Linked DNA regions of Arenibacter algicola. The protein of the gene in region 1 interacts with the protein of each later gene in a pairwise test. Links are inferred from orthologs where the notes say so. Each region holds a gene or a part of one and is shown on either strand. Other genes may lie near its edges.

Region 1 (12,624 bases):
AGCCATCCAGTGTATATCTTCCAGATTACCCTCATGGATCATATGAAAAGCAAAATAACCAATAATATAAATCAGTGTTATTTGACCTACCGATATAAATAAATTAGCCCTTTTATAAAGTTCGGATACAGACAAGATGGTAACAATACCGGCCAAAGTTTGGAGAAATATATACTCAAAACTGTTGGGCACTACAAAACCCAAAATTAATACGGTAAGAACATGAACAAAGAGGCCCATCCTTGCATCAAAAAATGTCTTGAGGACCAAGGGCAAAATGCACAATGGAACCACAAAAACATACTCTACATCATATTTGACCACCATAGTGGTCAAAAATACCATGATAAGAATATTAACTATTATAAAGGTGACCTTTGTATTGTCTTTAAAGATTTCCAGACGATATTTTTTAAGAAAAAGGAAGAACATCATTAATACCATTGCCACCAATACGGTATAGCCGAACAGTATAAAATATTGGTTATTTTCTTCCCATAATTCCGACTCAAATTCACTTTTCAACGAATCCAACACCCTAACGTCCTCCTGCTCCACAACTTCCCCTTTGGCAATAATAAGCTTGCCCTCGTCCACATTTCCCAAAGTATAGGAAATCTTCGAATATTCGGACTCCAACTCCTTATTGGACAGATCAGCGTCAAAACTAACATTGGGTTTTATAAAATTGAAGAACACTTCCTGAAAAGAAGGCTCATAAGCCGATAAATTGCCTTGGGCAAGTTTTTTCCTAACAACGCCCTCTACCTCAGATAGACTATATACATCATCAAAATTTAGTTTAGTGGCTTCATTATTCTTAACCAAGTAAAGACTATTGCTAGTGCTCCTCCGCTCTATTTTGGACAGAATACCATTCGCATATAGATCCGCCAAAACGTCATTGGCAACATCTTTGATCCTTTCAAGTTCATTCTGGTTAAAACTGGAGGAATTAAAAGCCTTACCCAGCTCCCTGCCAATTGTGCTGTCTACTTCGGCCACAATACCGGAGTCATAATAATAGTAGTCTATATGATTGCTTTCTATTTTCTCCTTTTCCTTTATAATTTCTTCCTCGCCCTTATTTATGGAAAAATCAAATGGAGCATAAAAATTATTGTATTGCCATGGCTTGCCCTTTTGGTATTCGTATTTAAACTTTCCGCCACGTGGAAAAAAGAATACAATAAAGAAAACAGCCGAGAAATATAAAAAATACTTATAAACCAGGGAGTGATTTTTATAAAGGCTGTCCAAAAAAGTGCGCATACGGTAAGTATATATAGTCAAAAATAGAAAAATATAAACTTAAAATGATACTTTACCCAAATAACACCACTTTTGAAACCTACTTATAAAATTTAACCAACAGGCGTAGGCTTTATTTCATCTATTACCAATCCCCAAAAGCAGTTGCAGATTCAGAAATAACTTGGAATATTCTAGCGTTGCACACCTCATTGCGCATTAATTTCTTAAATTCGCAGATAATAAAAATGAACTTGATGAAAGATGTTGTGATCGTTTCCGCTGTTAGAACACCAATAGGAAGCTTTATGGGAGCATTGTCCACCATTACGGCACCAGAACTTGGCGCTATCGCCATTAAAGGCGCATTAAGCAAAATAAAATTGGATCCTTCCCAAGTAGAGGAAGTTCTAATGGGAAACGTTGTGCAGGCAGGAGCCGGTCAGGCACCAGCTAGACAAGCCGCCATCTATGCCGGCATACCCAATACAGTACCCTGTACTACAATCAACAAAGTATGTGCCTCGGGAATGAAATCGGTGATGATGGCCGCCCAGTCCATAGCATTGGGAGACAACAGTATTGTTGTTGCGGGGGGTATGGAAAACATGAGCCTAATACCCCATTACATCCACTTAAGAAGTGGACATAAATTTGGGCCCAGCACATTGATCGATGGCATGCAAAAAGATGGACTTGTGGATGCCTATGACCAGCAAGCCATGGGAACATGTGCGGACGCCTGCGCTATTGAATATAAATTTAGCAGGGAAGACCAAGATAATTTTGCAATTCAATCCTACCAAAGATCTGCGGATGCCTGGGCAGGTGGAAAATTTACCAATGAAGTAGTACCCGTTGAAGTTCCGCAAAGAAGGGGCGAACCAATTTTGGTAACTGAAGACGAAGAATTTAAAAATGTTAAACTGGATAAGATTCCCGGATTACGCCCTGCGTTTTCCAAGGACGGCACGGTAACGGCTGCGAACGCCTCCACCATCAACGATGGTGCAGCGGCCTTGGTACTAATGAGCAGTGAAAAAGCGAAAGAGCTGGGATTAAAGCCTTTGGCTACTATAAAAAGCTATGCCGATGCGGCCCAAGAACCAAAGTGGTTCACAACAGCGCCGGCAAAAGCCCTTCCAAAAGCCTTGTCCAAAGCCGGCATCGGCATGGAAGAAGTTGATTATTTTGAATTTAATGAAGCCTTTTCGGTAGTTGGCCTGGCCAATATGAAAATACTTGGCCTTACCGATAAAAATGTAAATGTGAATGGAGGAGCCGTTTCTTTGGGTCACCCCCTAGGTTGTTCAGGGGCAAGGATCATTATTACATTACTCAACGTACTGGATCAAAACAAAGCTAAAATAGGAGCAGCGGCCATTTGTAATGGTGGCGGTGGCGCTTCTGCAATAATTATAGAAAGAAATTAATAAGTTCTTGTAAAGCAAGCCCATGCAATACGGTATTTGCCACCTTAGTATTGTCCCAATACGTTCCGTTGCAGACGACACCAGCGAAATGGTTTCCCAGCTTTTGTACGGGGAACATTTTAAGGTATTGGATCAAAGAAAAAAATGGAGCAAGATCCGCAACGCTTTCGATAATTTTGAAGGCTGGGTCAGCAATCAGCAATTCACCCTTATAGACGAAGACCTATTTAAAGAATTGGAAAGTCTGGAATCAACAAAAGTATCTTCCGAACTTATTTCATTTATAGAAACAGAGAACAATGTACTGCTTCCTATTGTGCTAGGATCTTGTATACCACAAAATTGTCCTCTAAATCACAAATTCGATGGCTCGTTCACAATCGGAAAACAAGATAAAGACCAACTCGTAAACAAAGCTCTCCTCTATTTAAACGCACCTTATCTATGGGGAGGAAAAACCACTTTTGGCATTGATGGTCCGGGATTTACCCAAATGACCTATAAAACAAACGGCTATCGTTTACTCAGGGGAGCCCAACAGCAATCTACCCAAGGGGAGGCTTTAAGTTTTATTGAAGAAAGTGAACCGGGAGATCTGGCCTTTTTCGACAATAACGAAGGCACTATAGACCACGTAGGAATTATCATGGAGAACAACTATGTTATCCATTCCTTTGGTAAGGTCAGAATAGACCGAATTGACCATACGGGAATTTTCAATACCGAAACAAATACCTATACCCATAAACTAAGGGTAATCAAAAAAATCATATAAAAAAGGGCCATCGTTTTGCGATAGCCCTTTAAAATATTCTTGAAAAGTGTTATTTATTACTCTCCGGTAAGCTTTTTAAGGCGTAAGAAGTTTTCATTATCTCCCAAAGCACCATAAATATTCTTTAATTGTGAAAGTATACTTTGATTGTCCGGGTTCAATTTTAGTGCATCCTCCAAGATTATAGCCCCATCACGGAACAAGCTATCCTTTTTCTCCTTTAACTCATCATATCTAGCGATATCTTTTTTGGAATTTCCAAGTGAATTCATTTCATCTATCAGGCCATTTCCTTCATTGACATACGTGGTAGACAGGTTCAATTGCGCATTCACATATCCTGGATTAATTTCGATTGCCCTTTTATAAGCTTTCCTTGCGTCTTCAATTAACCCTTGTTCCATATTGATGACACCAACATTGTAGAACAAATCCGGGTTATCAGGAGCAACTTCAGAAGCTTCTGCCATTAAAGCCTTAAATTTCTCCTTATCGCCCATCTTATAGTAAAGGTTGGCCTCGTTCAGGATCAAGTTCACATCTTTTGGGTCTTTTGCCCTAGCATCCTTATAGGCCTCCAAGGCATTGTCATCTTGACCCAATTGTGTATAAATCAAGGCAATATTCTTAACAATTTCCGTAGTTTTTGAAGGAGTCTTCTCGTCCACTGGATCCTTATAGGCACCAGATTTAACCATTAGCTCTCTTTGGGTTTTCTCCATCTCTTCTACTTCACCAGTAGACACGTTGGTAGCCTTGTAGACCATTCCGCCTCCATCATAACCCAAATCTTTTAACTCGTTGTAATATTTTAGCGCCTTCTCATAATGCCCTCCATTTACAGCACTACTGGCCGCATAATAAAGATAAACAGTATCCTGTGGGCTTAATTGGTAACCCATATAGAGTTTACCGGCCGCTTCCTCGTAGTTTTTATTGTTGTTATCTTCTACAGCAGAATTAATAAGGTCGGCAGTCATGCCAGAAAGTTTTTCCTTGGCATCCGATCCGTACTTGGCCTTACCACTCTTCTCCTCTACTTCACTTACTTTTTTAAAGGAAGAAATAGCTTCATCAAAAGCACCGGCGGTGCCTTTTTTGGCCAGTTCGGCATAAGCAGTTCCCCTCAAAAAGTAATATTGGGCCTGCATTTTTTCATCTGCACTGGCAATTAGTGAAGATGCACCATCCAATGCTGTTTTCGCAGCCATGGCATCGCCCGACTTTAACGCTTTATCAGCCGTTTTGATCTCATCCTTTTGAGCAATTCCGACTACCGAAAAAAACATAGTCGAGAGTATTAAAATATTTGTTTTCATTTCAAATTAAATTTACTTATTAGTGTTTATTCGTGTTTAAATGTTATTCTTTGGTTTCCGCATTATCATTATCAAGAGCCGTGCCATCTTCTTCTTTGGCATCTACCTCTAGGTCTGCAATGTCATCTATTTCATCTTCGTCCTTCATCACTTTAGCCACAGCCGCAATGGAATCGTTGCCTTTAATATTAATGAGTCGAACACCCTGTGTTGCCCTACCCATTACCCTTAAATCCTCAACACTCATCCTAATCGCGATGCCCGATTTATTGATAATCATTAAATCATCTGAGTCCGAAACATTTTTAATAGCTACCAATCCACCTGTTTTGTCGGTAATGGAAATGGTCTTCACCCCTTTACCTCCTCTGTTGGTGATTCTATAGTCTTCAATACTGGAACGTTTTCCGTACCCATTCTCCGACACTACCAATATTTCCTCTTCAAAATTATGTACGGCCACCATTCCTATTACCTCATCGTTATCATGTGCCAAGGTAATTCCACGAACACCGGAGGCATTTCTACCCATAGGTCTCGTCTTTACCTCCTCGAACCTAATGGCCTTACCGGACTTTAATCCCAGGAATATCTGACTGGCACCTGTAGTGAGTTTAGCTTCCAAAAGTTCATCGTCCTCACGGACGCTTATTGCATTGATACCATTCTGTCTTGGCCTTGAGTATTGCTCCAAAGAGGTCTTTTTAACGATACCCTTTTTCGTGGCCATAATAACATAATGACTGTTTACATATTCCTCATCCTTCAAATCCTGTGTACATATGAAGGCTTTCACCATATCATCGTTCTCAATATTGATCAAGTTTTGGATAGCACGGCCTTTGGAAGTTTTGGTTCCCTCCGGAATTTCATAGACCCGCATCCAGAAACATTTACCCTTTTGGGTAAAGAACAACATATATTGGTGGTTAGTACCCACGAAAAGGTGTTCCAAGAAATCTTCATTTCTGGTGGAAGATGCTTTTTGACCAACACCACCCCTGTTTTGGGTCTTATATTCTGAAAGGGGTGTTCTTTTAATATAACCGGCGTGGGAAATGGTAATTACCACTTGCTCATCAGGAATCATATCCTCCATACTTAAGTCACCACCGGCAAAATTTATTTCGGAACGACGGTTATCTCCATACTTGTCCTTAACCTCCAAGAGCTCATCCTTAATGATCTGCATCCTACGCTCTTTCTTGGCAAGAATATCCTTTAAATCGGCAATGGTCAATATTATCTCCTCGTATTCCGACCTTAATTTATCCTGCTCCAGACCTGTCAATTGGCGTAAACGCATTTCAACAATGGCCTTTGCCTGGATTTCACTAAGCTTAAAGCGCTCCATAAGCTTTTCCCTGGCCTCATCAGCATTGGAAGAAGCTCTTATGATAGCAATTACCTCGTCTATATTATCCGAGGCTATAATAAGTCCTTCTAAGATGTGCGCCCTGTCTTCCGCCTTCTTAAGCTCAAACTCTGTACGCCTTACTACTACCTCATGGCGGTGCTCCACAAAATAGTGGATCATCTCCTTAACATTCAACAATTGCGGTCTTCCCTTTACCAGTGCAATGTTATTAACACTAAAAGAGGACTGTAACGAAGTATATTTGTACAACGTATTTAGAACGATATTTGGAATAGCATCCCTTTTAAGGATATATACGATACGCATACCGTTCCTATCCGATTCGTCCCTAATGGTAGAAATACCTTCTATCTTTTTTTCATTGACAAGATCGGCAGTCTTCTTGATCATGTCCGCCTTGTTGATCTGATATGGAATTTCAGTCACTACAATACTCTCCCGTCCCTGAACTTCCTCAAAATTGGCTTTCGCCCTCATTACCACACGACCACGTCCTGTATGAAAGGCCTCCTTAACCCCATCATAGCCATAAATTATACCACCTGTTGGAAAATCCGGCGCTTTGATATGGGTAATAAGCTCATCGATCTCAATATCGTTATTGTCAATATAGGCTACGGTACCGTCAACTACTTCGGAAAGGTTGTGGGGTGGCATATTGGTCGCCATACCTACTGCAATACCCGAGGCACCATTGATCAATAAATTAGGTATTCTGGTAGGGAGTACCGTTGGCTCTTGCAAGGAATCATCAAAATTCAATTGATGATCCACCGTATCCTTATCTATATCGGCCAACATATCATCCGCAATTTTACGCATACGGGCCTCCGTATAACGCATAGCTGCAGGACTGTCACCATCAACGGAACCAAAGTTTCCCTGGCCATCGACCAACATATACCTTAAACTCCACTCCTGAGCCATACGCACCATGGAATCATAAACAGAAGTATCCCCGTGTGGATGATACTTACCTAATACTTCCCCGACAATACGCGCGGATTTTTTATGGGCACTATTAGATCTAACACCTAACTCATGCATTCCGAACAAAACCCTTCTATGCACTGGCTTTAAACCATCCCTAACATCTGGCAGGGCACGTGACACAATGACCGACATTGAGTAATCAATGTAGGCAGATTTCATTTCATCTTCAATGTTAATCGGAATTAATTTTTCTCCTTCTGCCATTTAAAATCTTCTATTTATTTTTAGTTAAAAAAGCAGGACAATATACGTAAAATCGATACTATACAAGTACTTAGGACATACTTTTGTGAAGAATTTATTAACACTTCAAATATGAGGTTGGCATATCTATTTGATTGTTAATTTTTTTGCAAATAATGGCTTATTTCGTCAAATCGACCACCTTTAACGAATATTAGGTATAGTATTTGCCATAGATTGATATAGATTTACTATTTTTAAAGTTGAAAGGATATTTTATGGACGACAATTTTTCCCCTAGAGTAAAAGATGTTATTGCTTACAGTAAGGAAGAGGCCTTAAGACTAGGCCACGACTTCATTGGAACCGAGCATTTAATGCTGGGATTACTGCGGGACGGTAATGGAAAAGCAATAAGCATTTTAGACGCATTGGACGTAGACTTGGATCACTTGAGAAGAAAAGTGGAGATATTAAGTCCCGCCAATCCAAATGCTGGCGCTGCACAAAAGGACAAAAAGAACCTGCATCTGACCAGACAGGCGGAGCGTGCACTGAAAACAACATTTTTGGAAGCTAAATTATTTCAAAGCTCCTCTATCAATACGGCCCATTTATTACTATGTATTTTACGTAATGAAAACGACCCTACGACAAAATTATTACATAAATTAAAAGTGGACTATGACGGAGTAAAAGACCAGTTTAAATCAATGATAACAAGTGATGATGATTATATAGACTCTCCTACCTCGGAATCTTTTCCCAGTGATTCCGATGAGCCCAGTGAGGAAAAGGAAGGCACTTTTGGCACTTCCGGTACCGGGCAAAAGGGAAGCAAAAAATCGAAAACCCCCGTATTGGACAATTTTGGTCGCGACCTGACCAAAATGGCAGAAGAAAACAAATTGGATCCCGTAGTGGGCCGTGAAAAGGAAATTGAAAGGGTTTCCCAAATTCTTAGCAGAAGAAAAAAGAACAATCCTCTGCTGATAGGAGAGCCCGGTGTTGGTAAAAGTGCCATTGCCGAAGGCCTAGCCCTGAGGATAATCAACAAGAAAGTTTCCAGAATCCTTTACAATAAAAGGGTAGTGACTCTGGATTTGGCTTCTTTGGTAGCCGGTACCAAATACCGTGGCCAGTTTGAAGAGCGAATGAAGGCGGTTATGAACGAACTGGAAAAAAACGACGATGTTATCCTGTTCATAGATGAGATCCACACTATAGTTGGGGCCGGTGGCGCCACAGGCAGTTTGGATGCTTCCAATATGTTTAAGCCAGCACTGGCCAGAGGTGAAATTCAATGTATAGGAGCCACTACTTTGGACGAGTACAGACAATATATAGAAAAAGATGGCGCTCTGGAAAGACGGTTTCAAAAGGTAATCGTAGAGCCTACCACTGTAACCGAGACCATTGAGATCTTAAAAAATATCAAAGGCAAATACGAGGATCACCATAACGTTATATACACCGATGAGGCCATAATTGCCTGTGTAAAACTTACCAACAGGTATATGACGGACAGATATTTACCGGACAAGGCCATTGATGCCCTGGACGAGGCAGGTTCTCGAGTTCATATCGTTAATATGGATGTTCCAAAACAAATTTTGGAACTGGAAAAACAGTTGGAAGACGTTCGTGAACTAAAAAATACGGTCGTTAAAAAACAGAAATACGAGGAAGCCGCCAAACTAAGGGACGATGAAAAACGAATAGAGAAAGATTTGGCCATTGCCCAAGAACGATGGGAGGAAGACAGTAAGCTCCACAAAGAAACAGTTACTGAAGACAATGTTGCGGACGTGGTCTCCATGATGAGCGGTATTCCCGTAAACAGGATTGCACAAACAGAAAGCAACAAACTGGCCGAATTGCCAAAACTGATCAAGAGCAATGTAATTGGTCAGGACGAAGCAGTTGCCAAAGTTGCCAAAGCAATCCAACGTAACCGGGCCGGTCTAAAAGATCCGAACAAACCTATTGGTTCCTTCATCTTTTTAGGGCAGACAGGGGTAGGTAAAACACAACTTGCCAAAATACTGGCCAAGGAGTTATTCGATTCAGAGGACGCCTTGATCAGAGTGGATATGAGTGAATATATGGAGAAATTTGCCATATCAAGACTTGTTGGTGCACCTCCAGGATATGTCGGATACGAAGAAGGCGGACAGTTGACCGAAAAGGTACGCCGTAAGCCCTATTCCGTTATTCTGTTGGACGAAATTGAAAAGGCACATCCAGATGTATTCAATATGCTTCTACAAGTGCTGGATGATGGTTATTTAACGGATAGTCTTGGTAGAAAGATCGATTTCAGAAATACGATCATCATAATGACCTCCAACATTGGAGCAAGACAGTTAAAGGATTTTGGCCAAGGAGTTGGTTTTGGAACTTCCGCAAAAAAGGCACAGGCAGACACCCATCAAAAAAGTGTTATCGAAAACGCCCTAAAGAAGGCCTTTGCTCCGGAATTCTTAAACAGAATAGACGACGTTGTTGTATTTAACGCTCTGGAACGTGAAGATATCCACAGGATAATCGATATTGAGCTGAAGAAACTATACCTCAGGATCAAGGATATTGGATATGATTTGCAGCTAACAGATAAGGCCAAGGATTATATTGCCGAAAAAGGCTTTGACAAACAATACGGTGCCAGGCCACTTAAAAGAGCAATTCAAAAATATATTGAGGATGCTCTGGCGGAAGAAATCGTAAATTCCAAATTGGAGGAAGGCGATACTATTCATATGGATCTTGACGAGGCCAAGGAAGAGCTCACCATTAAGATCAAAAAAGCAGAAAAGTCGTCCAAAACCTAAATTGGATATCTATAATTAACACAAAAAAGGAGTAGCAAAACGCTACTCCTTTTTTTATTTATTCCCCCAGGTTTGTAAGAAATAAAACACAGTAAGCCCATTTCCTCTCCACATAAACGATTAAAGTGTCTTTAATCTAATAATTTTTATAATAGTTGTACTTAATTCTACATTCGCTGCAGACACACTATATAAAATACGGAGAATGAAAGTCGGACGACCCAAGAAGACTATTATCGTACGAGAATATCAACTGGACATTGGAAAAGTACAGGTATTTGACGATTACATGGTTTCTATTTTTGATGAAGGAAGCACCATAACCAAAGAAAGAGTATTTCAAATAATTGGTATTATGGAAATTCATTTCAGAAATAAAAACTTCGGTTACATAAGTTTAAGAAAGAACTCGTATGCCATAGATCCAATGGTATACAATCAAATTAGGGAAATAGAGAATATTAAGGCTTTTGCAGTAGTTTCAATTAAAGAAATAGACATGCACAATTTTAATATCGAGAGACTATTTTACAAGAAACCTATGAAATTCTTCATTGATCAGGACAATGCCCTAATGTGGGTAAAAAGACGTGTAAGAATATCCAACGCAGAATAGCATAATAAAGGTATGGTATTGTCATATTTGGCAAAAACATACCTTCTATTGCTCACTTTCACCAGTGGCAGCATCAGGTTCAGAAACTTGAAAAAGATCCAAATACGCCTTGCCAATATTATCCAATATCCCACTGGCTATCAAGGCCTGAAAGCCACATTTCTCTACCGCAATATCTGCGGCTTTCCCATGGATGTATACCCCAAAAATAGCAGCATTTAATGCAGAATAACCCTGAGCGATCAAGCCCGTGATTATCCCTGTTAACACATCCCCGCTCCCCCCAGTGGCCATGCCTGGATTTCCCGTGGTGTTAACATAGCCCATATCCCTATAAACAGTAATGGTATTTGCCCCTTTTATAACTAAAATGCAATCGTATTTTTCAGAGAACTCCTTTGCTTTTTTCAACTTGTCAAAATCATCCGCCCATTTCCCAATTATACGCTCCAACTCCTTTGGGTGCGGAGTTAATACGGTTTGCGGAGGCACTACTTTGAACAAGTCCTGATTTTTGGAAAGTATGTTCAATCCGTCGGCGTCTATGACCAATGGCAGTTTATTCCCCTTGAGAAAATCAGAAAAAGCCTTAACTGTAGTTGCGGTTGTTCCCATTCCAACACCAATACCGATCACGCTGGGCAGCATATCAAAATCTATTTTGGAAATTTCCACTTCTTCATTATCCGTGAGTACCATGGCTTCCGGCAATGCCGTCTGCAATGGCAAATACCCACACTTTGGGACATAGGCCGTAACCAATCCGCTTCCTGCCAACATACTTCCTTTTGCAGCCAAAACAACGGCCCCGATCTTCCCATAACTTCCACCAACTATTAAGGAATGGCCGTAGCTGCCCTTATGCGAATACTTCTCCCGGGGAATGTACATGGACCGGACTTCGTTCTTCCCTATCAACTCATAATGTGATTTTAACTTAAACAAGAACTCTTGGTCCAAGCCAATATCCAGAACCTCCCAATGATCCACATATTTACCCGTTTCAGGAAGAAAAAAAACAAGTTTTGGCACTTGAAAAGTAAGCACGTAATTGGCTTTTATTACCCCCTCTGTATTGGGCAGACCAGCTTCCATAAAAAGTCCGGAAGGCATATCTATTGACAGAACAAAGGCTTTTGAGTTGTTAAGGTGCTGCATAAGCCCAATCACCCATTCATCAGGAACCCTGTTCAAGCCTATCCCAAAAATTGCATCCACAATAATATCATCTTTTCCAATATCGGGCAATTCCGATTCTTCATTTAAAAAATTGGGCCAGACACCTTTCTCTTTTAAACGATCCAGATTTATTAAAAAATCCTTGGACCTGTGTTCGCTATAGTTAACAACAAATACCTCGATATTATAATCATGATCCTGCAAATGTCTGGCAAGTACCAGCCCATCCCCGCCATTGTTGCCTATACCACAGAACAAATGAATTTTGGCCTGGGCACCCTGCATTCTAGAATGCATCCAATTAAAAATCCGAATTGCGGCCCGCTCCATAAGCTGTTCACTAGTAATCTGCTGCTTATCTATTGTGAATTTGTCAGCTTCGTATATCTGTTTGGCATTAAAAATCTTCATTCAATAAGATTATTTAGTAAAAATTGATGATTTAGTAAAAATCCGTCAAAACATTTGATTGGGTAATCAAAAATACTACATTTGGTTCTTTATTCTTATGATGACTTTTAACAATACGGACAATAATCTTCTTAATACACCATTTATAAATGGTTGCATTGCCATTACCGTTATCAGCACCACTACCCCATTGGGGTAAGCTACTACATATACGTCTGTTACACAATTTTATCAAAATTCAATTTTTCTTATTTA
Region 2 (12,400 bases), 260 kb from region 1 along the record:
ACGTCTGTTGTGGATTTTCCTGAAACATATCCTATAGCCCCATAAAAATTAATTACGGGAAGTTTAGTGGAGGCAACGGCCTGAACCGTTAAAACATTCATGTCCACCTCTATCTGCTGATCGCTACCATCTACAATATTACTGTCCGTAAAATCATAAGAAGCATTCAAATGCGTATATCCTGCCACAGCGGAAAGTGCTACGGGCAATATTTTATCTGCAGGCAACAATTTGGAAAAGTCATATTGTAGACCAACCCCGTATAATCCGACGGCCACGTCCTCTGTATTAATTTTAGGCAAAAACCTGGCCTTCACTTCCAAGCCCTTGACCAAGCCTACACTTACCTGTAAAAACGCGGAAGGAATAAAGTTTATGTTTTCCGAAGCAAGTCCGGTCGGCAATTCAAATTCCTCCCGGGTTGTAATAGGCCCTACTTCACCTTCTACAAATACCCGAATGCCCTCAAGATCTCCCAAAGCAGTGGAAACCGGTTTGGAAGTGCTTCCATCCACGAACTGCAGATTTTCATAATCAGCTGTATTTAGAACGAAAGTCTTTTTGTCTTCCTTATTTTTAAAAGAAGTCATATTGCCAATTATGGAAATCTCAAAACCCCCCAAGGGTTTGGAATCGGCAGAGTTGTACCATCCATTGGACAAACTATAAATAGCACCCTCGGACACCGGCCCGAAATAACTATCAGAAAATTTCTCAGCATCATTAATTCCCGCAGCAAATAGCTCATTAACGTTAGATTGCGAATAACCCGCTACACTAAAAAACAAAATTCCTATTAAAAATAAATATTTCATAACACTTAGATTTTTGCTAAAACTAAAAAACTCGCACCAATGGTGCGAGTTTTTGTTGTGTAAACCCTATTTTTTATGCATCAATGTTGGCATAGACCGCATTTTTCTCAATAAACTCCCTACGAGGTGGAACTTCATCTCCCATCAACATTGAGAAAACTCTATCTGTCTCTGTGGCGTTATCTATGGTTATCTGCCTTAAGGTCCTAAATTCAGGATTCATTGTAGTATCCCATAATTGTTCCGCATTCATCTCCCCAAGACCTTTATATCTCTGAATACCCACGCTACCGTTAAAACTCTCGGCAATTTCATCCCTCTCCTTATCGGACCAGGCGTATCTTTTCTTAGACCCTTTCTTTACCAAATACAGAGGTGGGGTTGCTATATAAACGTGACCTCCCTCGATCAATTCGCGCATATACCTAAAGAAAAAGGTCAATATCAAGGTCTCGATATGGCTACCATCCACATCCGCATCACACATAATCACTACTTTGTGATAGCGCAACTTATCCAAGTTCAAAGCCTTGCTGTCTTCCTCGGTACCAATGGTAACACCCAAGGCAGTATATATATTTTTGATCTCCTCATTTTCAAAGACCTTATGGGTCATAGCTTTCTCCACGTTCAGGATCTTACCCCTTAATGGAAGAATAGCCTGAAAAGCCCTGTCGCGCCCTTGCTTGGCAGTACCTCCCGCAGAATCACCCTCAACAAGGAAGACCTCACACAATGCCGGATCCTGTTCCGAACAATCGGATAGTTTTCCTGGCAGGCCACCAATGCTCATCACGGTTTTACGCTGAACCATTTCACGGGCCTTGGTAGCCGCATGACGGGCTTGGGCCGCCAAAATTACTTTTTGGACAATGGTTTTGGCATCATCTGGATTTTCCTCCAAATAATTGGTCAACATTTCAGAAACTGCCTGACTTACTGCCGCAGATACTTCCCTGTTACCCAATTTGGTTTTGGTCTGCCCTTCAAATTGCGGTTCCGCAACCTTTACAGAGATAATTGCGGTTAAACCTTCCCTAAAATCATCGCCTTGAACCTCGAATTTTAATTTTTCCAACATCCCCGATGCATCGGCATACTTCTTCAAAGTAGATGTCAGACCCCTTCTAAATCCGGCCAAATGTGTACCGCCTTCATGGGTATTGATATTATTGACATAGGAATGCAGATTCTCTGTATAAGAAGTATTATAGACCATGGCCACTTCTACAGGAATATCGTTCTTCTCCCCTTCCATGGAAATTACGCTACGAATAAGAGGTTCGCGATTTCCATCCAAGAACTTGATAAATTCCTTTAGTCCCTCTTCGGAAAAAAAGCGCTCGGTTACATAACCACTTTCGCTGTCCTTATCCTTTTGTCGCTTGTCCATCAAGGTGATGGATACACCCTTGTTCAAGAATGAAAGCTCACGCATTCTATTTGCCAAGGTCTCATAACTGTATTCCACAGTCTGGGTAAATATCGTATCATCCGGTGTAAAAGTTACAATGGTCCCCCTTTTATCGGTTTCCCCAATACTTTTCACAGGATATAGTGCTTTACCCTTACTGTACTCCTGTTCCCAGATTTTTCCATCCCTATGCACCGTAGCTCTCAAGTGCTTGGAGAGTGCATTGACACAGGATACCCCAACACCGTGCAAACCACCTGATACCTTGTAGGAATCCTTGTCAAATTTACCTCCGGCACCTATTTTGGTCATAACTACCTCTAAAGCCGAAACGCCTTCTTTCTTGTGAAGGTCTACAGGGATACCCCTACCGTTATCCTGGGTAGTAATGGAATTGTCTTCATTTATCGTTACACTAATCTCATCACAATGGCCGCCCATTGCCTCATCAATGGAGTTATCCACTACCTCATAAACCAAATGATGCAAACCACGTACCCCTACATCACCAATATACATGGAAGGCCTCATACGCACATGCTCCATACCCTCAAGGGCCTGGATACTATCCGCGGAATAATTGTTCTTTTTTTGCTCGTCTTTATTTGCTTCTTCGCTCATAAATAAATACTTATTTCATTATAATTTTAGCAATCCTACAAATATACGCAATACCCTATGAAATATAGGGCTGATGCCCAATATAAGTCACTAAGTTATCAACAAAAATTGTGGAAAAATACCAATCGATATAAAAGTTGGCAAAGAGCGCTCTTTACTCCTCTACATACCCAATTCCGAGCATGCGGATCTACCAAATAAACAAGAAGTTGTAACGGAACAACCAAGCTAATACAGATGGACTAAATCGTAAAATATACCCCTACATTGAATTGCCTTTTGCCACAATATCTTTCCTTATTTTTCGCACTCCAGACCAAAACAATCATGAACTTGGTTATTTCATGGATACCGAATAAACCCTGTACAGGACTTTAACCCATTCGGCTGGAGTTTCTATAGTGATATGGCCAGAACTCGCAAATTTAATTACCAAGATAACCTCCTAAAAATAAAAGAGGCATCCCCTACAGGATGCCTCTTACACTAATAAACTATAAACTTGATCTATTGAATTCTTAATGCCTACTCCGGCAGCATTACTTTACATAAGCATCGGAATGCACCTTTGATACAGCCCTACCGGACGGATCGTTCATGTTTTTAAAGGCCTCATCCCATTCCAGGGCAATTCTGGTACTACATGCCACTGAAGGTTCCTGTGGAACACATAATGCCGCAGCATCGGATGGAAAATGCTCTTCAAAAATTGAGCGATAATAGAATTCTTCTTTAGACGTAGGTGTCTGCAAAGGAAATCTGTATTTGGCATTTGCCAATTGATCATCCGTAACTTCGTTCTTAACAACCTCCTTCAAGGTATCTATCCAGCTATAACCAACTCCATCTGAAAATTGTTCCTTTTGTCTCCATGCAACACTTTCCGGCAACATATCTTCAAAAGCCTTACGAACCACCCATTTCTCCATGCGTTCCCCGTTGATCATCTTGTCCTTAGGGTTGATTCTCATGGCTACGTCCATAAACTCCTTATCCAAAAATGGAACCCTTCCCTCTATGCCCCAAGCAGCCAAGGATTTATTGGCCCTTAGACAATCGTACATGTGAAGCTTATCCAATTTACGAACTGTTTCCTCATGGAATTCCTTCGCATTTGGCGCCTTATGAAAGTATAAATAACCCCCAAATAATTCATCCGCTCCTTCGCCCGACAAAACCATTTTAATACCCATAGATTTTATAACCCTGGCCATTAAATACATTGGGGTAGAAGCCCTTATCGTAGTTATATCATATGTTTCCAGGTTGTATACTACATCTTTAATAGCATCCAAACCTTCTTGAATGGTGAATTTTATTTCGTGGTGCACGGTACCGATATGTTTTGCCACTTTTTGTGCCGCTGCCAAATCCGGTGAACCTTCCAATCCTACTGAAAATGAATGCAATTGCGGCCACCAGGCATCCGTAGTGTCATCCGACTCAATTCTCTTCTGGGCATATTTTTTTGCTATGGCAGAAGTTACCGACGAGTCCAATCCACCCGAAAGCAATACACCATAGGGTACATCGGACATTAATTGTCTATGAACTGCCGCTTCCAAGGCCTCTTTAACAGCTTGAATACTAGTCTCATTGTCCTTTACCGCATCGTATTCCATCCAATCTCGGGAATACCATCTTTTAAATTCCCCATCGCTGCTATGCAAGTAATGACCTGGAGGAAACAACTGTATCTTGGTACAGGTCCCTTCCAAAGCTTTTAATTCTGAGGCTACATAAAAAGTACCATTAATATCCCAACCTACATATAGTGGAATAATCCCCATATGATCCCTTGCTATAAAATACTCATCCTTTTCAGAGTCATAGATGGCAAAACCAAAAATACCGTTCATTTCATCCAAGAAGTCCACCCCTTTCTTCTGATATAGGGCCAAAATTACCTCGCAGTCAGACTCGGTCTGAAAATCATAGGTTCCTGCAAATTGCTTACGCAATTCCCTATGGTTATATATTTCACCATTAGCGGCCAAAACCAATTTCTTATCCGGACTGAACAAAGGTTGTTTTCCCGATGCCGGATCAACGATTGCCAAACGTTCATGAGCCAAAATAGCCTTATCATCGGCAAATATCCCACTCCAATCTGGCCCTCTATGTCTAATTTTCTTGGACATTTCCAGCAATTGAGGCCTTAAAACCTCGGTACTCTCTTTTACATCAAAGGCACATACAATTCCACACATACAATAATATTTATGTCAATTTTAAAGCAAATATCGACCTAATATACACATTATAAAATATAAAACTTAAAATTAGTTATAATTTAAAACTATAAATACATAAATACTAACATATTGTTATATTTTAAATGAAATCGCTTACACCAACCATCTATTTTGTAAGGTGACCAAAATTTACCGACTTTTAATTCAAATTAATAGGAATACTACTTAAATTTGACAATCACTAAAACTAAAAAAAATGAAAAATTTATTTACGATTGCACTTATGGTTATTGCTTTGGCCTTTAGCTCTGAAGCTATGGCACAGAAATTCAGTGGATTGGACAAGAGTCCAGCGGACATTGCCTCCTACCCTACTGATTATAAAGTTTCGGAAAAATTGGTTCGAGTAACTTATAGTCGACCACAATTAAAAGGACGTTCAATTTCTGAACTAGCCCCAGCAGGGAAGGTTTGGAGAACTGGAGCGAATGAGGCCGCTGAAATCATTTTTTATAAAGATGCTACTGTAGGTGGTAAAGCAGTTGCCGCTGGTACTTATTCCCTATTTACCATTCCAGGTGATAAGGAATGGACCATAATACTGAACAAAAATTTAAATCAGTGGGGGGCCTATTCCTACCAGGAAAGTGCCGATGTATTACGTGTACCCGCCGGTGTGAGCAATGCGTCCGAATCTTTGGATGCCTTTTCCATTGCTTATAAAGATGTAGACAATGGTACCCATATGGTTTTAGGATGGGGAAACACCAGAGTTTCCCTACCAATTACCTTTTAAGGGGAAACAATTTTTAAAAAGAAAAAAACCGAAGTTAAAAACTTCGGTTTTTTTTATGACTTAAGGGACTCTAAGCAGCCCTAAAAAGATTAAAAATCAATTCCTATTCAGGATCTAAACGCCTTTCCCCTGTTAATTGGAAAACACCGTCCTGAGAACTTGCCTTTCCACTTATCTTATCACCTTCCGCATTTATACTCACGGATACTATTTGGCCTTCCAAATTAAGGTCAAATGTCAAAGTATTATCTTCCACCCTAACGTCCTGTGCCTTGCTCTCCCTACCTCGTAAAGCAACCACAACTGTAAGTACACCTTCTTTTTTAGATATAAACAATATCCCCTTGGCATACTCATAAGGCACATTTTCTGCAGAATACTTCCAATTTCCCAGAAAATTTTCTTCCCCAAAAAGTGCGGGGGTCTTAATTACCACAAAGGCTAATCGATCTACATTTTTGGAAGCAAAGGAAGAAAACCCCAATAGCAAGGTGTATACTACAAATGCCAACTTGACAATAGCTTTAAAATTTCCCATCTCTCTTTTTTTGAATCAGAATTGTTTTAATTTATAAAAGATCATGCGCAATGGAATGCAATTAAAACCTTATTACTTACTTCCTTTTAAAGCGCATCACCATAAGAACTCCGTTTGGACAGTTTTTATTGTTTAAATTGCCATTAAAATTAAGATTATCATTGCCCTGGAACCATGAGTGAAAATTACCTTCCCAGTGAACTCCCTACCCAAATTAAACTCCTACAGGCGGAGATTAATAGGCTGCAATTGGAAATCAACGAAACAATTCAAAAAACATCCGTTTTTGAAAACCTTCTCCGCACCAAAATCGAAGATGAATTAATTGAGGAACAAGAACTTTCACTGCTCTATAAGCAACAAAAAAAGGCAAAAAAGGATAAACGCCTGGCACAAAAAAAGCGCGGAAAGAACTATGACCAGACCGGAATCCTGACCTCAGACCAACCAAAACCGATTCCAGAAAAGAATTCAAGGGAACGACAACAAAGGAAGCAACTGTACCGAGAGGCCATGCTATATGTACATCCCGATAAATTTTCTATGCAAACCGATAAATTGGACTTGGCCACGGAGATCACGACCCAGCTTATAGAAATTTACAGATTTGGAGATTTGCCGGCCCTAAAGGCCTATCACGCACATATTTTTAGTGGCAACACCTTGATTAAGCCGCACGAAAAACAAGAGCCCTTAAAAGATCCCGACCTTACATATTTAAAAATGGAGCTAAAAAAACTGCGGGAGGAACTGGCGGCGGCCAAAAATAGACATACTTACAAAGTGTTGACGGAGTACGAAAACCCAATGAGCTTTTTGGACGAATTGAAGGCCTACTACAAGGACCGACTCATGAAACTCCGTAAGAGGACTAGAACATAATCGTTATCCGAAATAAAATGTTCATTTATTAAAGGTCCCGAAAAAAAAGGCAATATGTGAATATTAATCCATACCGCTTCACTACAAAATCATATGCAATTCGCGATCTAGATTTTTTTACCAAAAAAACCAACAAAACAAGGTGTTTCGTCGCTAAACCGACTTATACATTAGCTTCCATATCGCAACTACAAAAAACATTGGGTTCAATACTCCAATAAAATGCTATCGGTATCCCGCTTTTTCATAGTTTTGCAGACTTAAATTTGGAATATGATTTCTGTAGATGCAATAGCGGTGGAATTTAGTGGTGACACCTTGTTTAGTGATGTTTCCTTTGTTATCAATGAGAACGATAAGATTGCCCTAATGGGCAAAAACGGGGCTGGAAAATCTACCATGATGAAGATAATTGCAGGGGAGCAAAAAGCCACCCGAGGGCATATTCGCTATCCCAAGGACGCCGTAATTGCCTATTTGCCCCAGCATTTATTGACCGATGACAGTTGTACCGTTTTCGAGGAAGCCTCCAAAGCCTTTAAGGAAATCTTTAGCATGCGGGATGAAATTGAACGCCTCAACAAGGAATTGGAAACCCGTACCGATTATGAATCGGACGCCTATATGAATATTATTGAAAAAGTTTCGGACCTGGGTGAAAAATTCTATGCACTTGAAGAAATAAATTACGAGGCAGAGGTAGAAAAGGCGCTTAGGGGACTAGGGTTTAAGCGCGAAGATTTTCATCGCCTTACCAGTGAATTCAGTGGTGGTTGGCGAATGAGAATAGAACTTGCCAAGATATTATTGCAAAAGCCGGACCTAATCCTTTTGGATGAGCCCACCAACCACGTGGATATAGAATCAGTTATTTGGCTGGAGGATTTCCTGTTGAACAAAGCCAAGGCAGTTGTCGTAATCTCCCATGACAAAACCTTTATAGATAATATTACCAACAGAACCATAGAAGTAACCATGGGCAGGATCTATGATTACAAGGCCAACTACACCCACTACCTTCAGTTAAGGGAAGACAGGCGAAGCCACCAAATAAAAGCTTATCAGGAACAGCAAAAGTTTATTGCAGACAATCAAGCCTTTATTGACCGGTTTAAGGGTACCTATTCCAAAACCAACCAGGTAACTTCCAGGGAAAGAATGTTGGAAAAGCTTCAGATCATAGAAATTGACGAAATAGACACCACGGCCCTAAAACTGAGGTTCCCTCCTTCCATTCGCTCCGGCGACTATCCGGTTACTGCTGAAGGGCTTTCCAAAAGTTATGGCGACCATGTGGTTTTCAAAGATGCCAATCTCTCTATTTCGCGTGGCGAAAAGGTTTCTTTTGTTGGAAGGAACGGCGAAGGAAAATCTACAATGATCAAGGCCATTTTGGGCGAAATTGAAGTTGAGGGAAAATGTAGTTTGGGGCACAATGTGAAAGTTGGTTATTTTGCCCAAAACCAAGCCTCCTTGTTAGATCCTGAACTAACCATCTTCCAGACTGTGGATGAAGTAGCGGAAGGAGACGTACGGACACAGATCAAAAATATTCTCGGCAGGTTTATGTTTAGCGGTGATGACCTGGAAAAAAAGGTAAGTGTACTTTCAGGAGGGGAAAAAACCCGTCTTGCAATGGTGAAATTGCTTTTGGAACCGGTAAATCTTCTGATACTGGATGAGCCTACCAACCATTTGGACCTAAAATCCAAGGATGTACTTAAAGAAGCCCTGCTTGCCTTTGATGGCACCTTAATATTGGTCTCCCACGACCGGGATTTTCTGCAAGGACTGTCCCAAAAAGTATTCGAATTTAAGGACAAACGCGTCATAGAACATTTCGAGACCATAGATGCCTTCTTGGTACGCAACAGAATAGAGAACCTTAAAGAAATAGATTTAAAGGCCTAATTATCAAAGTATTAAATACGAATTGATCTCCTGAGCCAGATCAACAAGAAGCATAACCCAACTTTAGGATTTAAAAAAACTATCAAAAAACAATAGTTGGTACTGAATGGCATTGGCCCAATAATCCCAATTGTGGCTTCCTGGGCGTTCTATATAATCGTGCGGAATATTTCTTTCCAACAATTTTTGGTGCATTCTTTTATTGGCATCATAGAAGAAGTCATTAACTCCGCAATCAAAAATGAGCTTTAAATTGTCCTTTTTCAACAAATAAACCATGTTGATTACCGTGTTATCTTCCCAGTGGCCTTTATTTTCCGCATAATCGCCCAGTCGCTTGGACAAGTCCCAATTTTCGGGAAAGGGTCGGATATCCAGACCGCCGCTCATACTTCCTGCAGCACCCCACACCTCCTGGTGCTTAAAAGCCAAATAAAAAGCCCCATGTCCACCCATACTCAAGCCAGTAATGGCCCTAGATTCCCTATTGGCCAGAGTATTGTATTTCTTATCCACCGCCTGAACCAACTCTTTGGCAACATAGGTCTCATAACGCATGTCCGGATCTACTGGACTATCAAAATACCAACTGGTCTTACTACCATCCGGACAGACTATAATCATGTTATATGCGTCAGCATAATCTCTTATGGATCCCACCTTGGTTACCCAATCCGTATGGTCGCCTCCTGCTCCGTGTAAAAGAAAAAGTACCGGGTATCCTTTTTTTTGTGCAGTATAACTATCCGGCAAAATTACCAGATTGGCAATGGATTTACCCATAGACTTACTCGCAACTTTTAGGGTATCCAGCTGTGATGCAAATACACTCAGTACGGTACAAAAAACAAACAATGTAGTCAATAGTTGTCTCATCACTTTATAATTATCCTTTAAGCCCTAACTACTTTTTAGCTTGAAGATGTCTACTGATTTCTCAGACAATATGCATTTTATCTCCTGCCAAACAAATATCTGGACAGTCCAATTTCAAAACTAGGCAAAAAACACAAAACACAAAATGAATCCGATGTCGATTTACAAGAATTTAGGGTAAAATACACTGATTTAAAAAAGTAATAACCAAGTTTCTTTGAAAGTTCTCCCTAGTTACTAGGCAGTAACCTTATGCCCTTCCGGGAAGGGACGGTATGCATAATACTGAAGCACTTCCTCAATGGCCGCCTTCATTGCTATATTGATAGGAAGAATACTATTTCCCATCCTGAAATCTATTTGATTAAGATTCATATAGTAGTCTGTAAAAATAGGCACGTATAGTCCGTTTTTCATAGCCACCTTGGAATTCTCATAAAGATCGGCCTGATTTTCCTTTATAATCTTACAAGTGGCCAAACGCAGTTGCCCTAACTTGTCCCTACTTGCCCCATATCCAAACAAGCGACATATTAGTCCCCGGAACTTATAATCACCACATCTACCACTATTGCTATCCAAAACGGACAATGGCCGATATAAATGGCAAATGGAATTATCGCTGACCTTTAATTCCTCCAAGGTAGTTTCTGCCTTTCCATTTAAAAAAAGATTAAAAGCCCATGGCAGAAATTCTAAAGGGGAAGCATCTATGTCCGGATGGGTGCAACATTTACCGCAACCTGCTATACAACCAAGACCCGACTCGGATTGAAAAGTAGCTATCTCCCGATCCAATACCGCGAACAACGCCTCAACTGCTTTTACCCTACTTTCCATGGACATAAATATTTTGCGCGAATGTACGCTAATAAAGGTATCACTCAACAATTATTTAATGTGCCATTTTGGAAACATTCCGACCCTGAAAAACCTATCTATTTACTTGAAAATGAATAAGAAACAAATGAATTGGATCCTAATCCACTTTTTTCATTTCCATCCAAAAAGGAAAAACATTCTTATTGTCTACGGCATAAAATGGCAAAAGCTTGCCCGACATTTTTGGAAAATAAACTTTCTCCATCTGTATTATATCGGTATCTCCCTTTTTATTTTCCATTTGTCTTACAAGCGTATTGGCTTCCAAAACCATTTTCCCATTACCGACTACCGGTTGAACAAACTTAAATGTAATATCATAATAACCCTCTTCAATTTCAGTATCCCAATGACCATAAATCTCCTCTTGATTCCAAATACCGCGCTCCCCTCCGGCATCATTCCTATTCAAAATTACCGGGTTCTCGTAGGGGGTGCCCACCGAAATTTTTGGAGGGTTTACAAGATTTTCAGAAATGATCAACTCCCCGTATATTTCATCCAACTCCTTTTTAAGGTCTATTGCCAATTCTTTGTTCTCCTTTAGCACATTTTGCTGCTCATATGGATCCTTGGTAAGTTGAAACAATTCAAAATCTTCAATAGTGGCATTATAGTCTGTTTTTCCTACCAATTTGTACCCTGCTTTCTGAATGGCCATGTTATTATACAATTCAGGATAGCGGCGCGACCAATAAAAAAATAGGGAACGATCGGCCCATTCCACTTTTTGGCCCTGTATTAAGGGAACTAAACTTTTGCCATCTATAATCCTATCTTTTGGCATTTCCACATCGCAAATTGCCGATAGCGTAGGCAGGACATCCAAATGCGCCGTCATGGTTTCCACATCTTTGTCACCCTTGGAAAGTGCTGGATATTTTAAATAAAATGGGACTCGTACACCCCCATTGTAAACATCTCCCTTAAGTCCCCTCATACCACTTACATATCTGGTCTGTTGCGGGCCATTATCGGTCATAAAAATTACAAGGGTGTTTTCCGATAATCCTAAGGCATCCAATTTTTTGAAGAGTTTGCCGAGATTGTCATCAATATTATTTACCATGGCATATACCTTTCTGGCATCTTCCTTATCCTTTTCGCTCATTTTTGAAAATGGCTTTCCGTCCTTACCAAACCCTGCAGAAGGGTCTATGTCTCTATACTTTTGATAATAGGAATCCGGCACCTGCAAGGGGGTATGTGGGGCATTATAGGCCAAATAGCAGAAAAAGGGCGATTCCTTATTTTTATCAATAAAATTGATCGCCTGATCGGTGAAAATATCGGAGCAATACCCCTCATAGGCTTGCTGTTGGTTATTGTGCCAAAGTACAGGATCAAAATAACTTGTATCCCCCTTAAAATAAGTAGTAATATCCCCTACCTGCCCCATGCCTCCAGAAAGGTGGATAACAGACTCATCAAAACCTTGATCACTGGGCCTACTTGGATAATTATCCCCTA

What was found.
Region 2: the proteins of gyrA (region 1) and gyrB interact in binary tests that used the Escherichia coli proteins (3 or more experiments, as listed by UniProt). The link is inferred for Arenibacter algicola from one-to-one orthologs.

Annotation. Positions count from the first base shown.
Region 1 is NZ_JPOO01000001.1:1,407,204-1,419,827, reverse strand. The notes cover bases 4,588-7,728. They hold gyrA (DNA gyrase subunit A), read right to left. Parts: upstream 7,354-7,728; coding sequence 4,822-7,353; downstream 4,588-4,821. Other genes in these bases: U735_RS0106200 (ATP-dependent Clp protease ATP-binding subunit), read left to right, coding at 7,611-7,728; U735_RS0106210 (tetratricopeptide repeat protein), read right to left, coding at 4,588-4,778. In the rest of the region: U735_RS0106225 (HD family phosphohydrolase), read right to left, coding at 1-1,272; U735_RS0106220 (acetyl-CoA C-acyltransferase), read left to right, coding at 1,509-2,684; U735_RS0106215 (C40 family peptidase), read left to right, coding at 2,707-3,459; more of U735_RS0106210, read right to left, coding at 3,516-4,587; more of U735_RS0106200, read left to right, coding at 7,729-10,163; U735_RS0106195 (hypothetical protein), read left to right, coding at 10,369-10,779; U735_RS0106190 (bifunctional ADP-dependent NAD(P)H-hydrate dehydratase/NAD(P)H-hydrate epimerase), read right to left, coding at 10,825-12,369; U735_RS25505 (hypothetical protein), read left to right, coding at 12,428-12,568. UniProt on the Escherichia coli protein: A type II topoisomerase that negatively supercoils closed circular double-stranded (ds) DNA in an ATP-dependent manner to maintain chromosomes in an underwound state.
Region 2 is NZ_JPOO01000001.1:1,144,703-1,157,102, reverse strand. What follows is about bases 370-3,286. They hold gyrB (DNA topoisomerase (ATP-hydrolyzing) subunit B), read right to left. Parts: upstream 2,851-3,286; coding sequence 889-2,850; downstream 370-888. Other genes in these bases: U735_RS0104970 (DUF6588 family protein), read right to left, coding at 370-815. In the rest of the region: more of U735_RS0104970, read right to left, coding at 1-369; asnB (asparagine synthase B), read right to left, coding at 3,390-5,060; U735_RS0104955 (DUF2911 domain-containing protein), read left to right, coding at 5,302-5,841; U735_RS0104950 (hypothetical protein), read right to left, coding at 5,945-6,379; U735_RS0104945 (hypothetical protein), read left to right, coding at 6,554-7,261; U735_RS0104940 (ABC-F family ATP-binding cassette domain-containing protein), read left to right, coding at 7,535-9,172; U735_RS0104935 (alpha/beta hydrolase), read right to left, coding at 9,236-10,048; U735_RS0104930 (YkgJ family cysteine cluster protein), read right to left, coding at 10,286-10,888; U735_RS0104925 (arylsulfatase), read right to left, coding at 11,028-12,400. UniProt on the Escherichia coli protein: DNA gyrase negatively supercoils closed circular double-stranded DNA in an ATP-dependent manner to maintain chromosomes in an underwound state.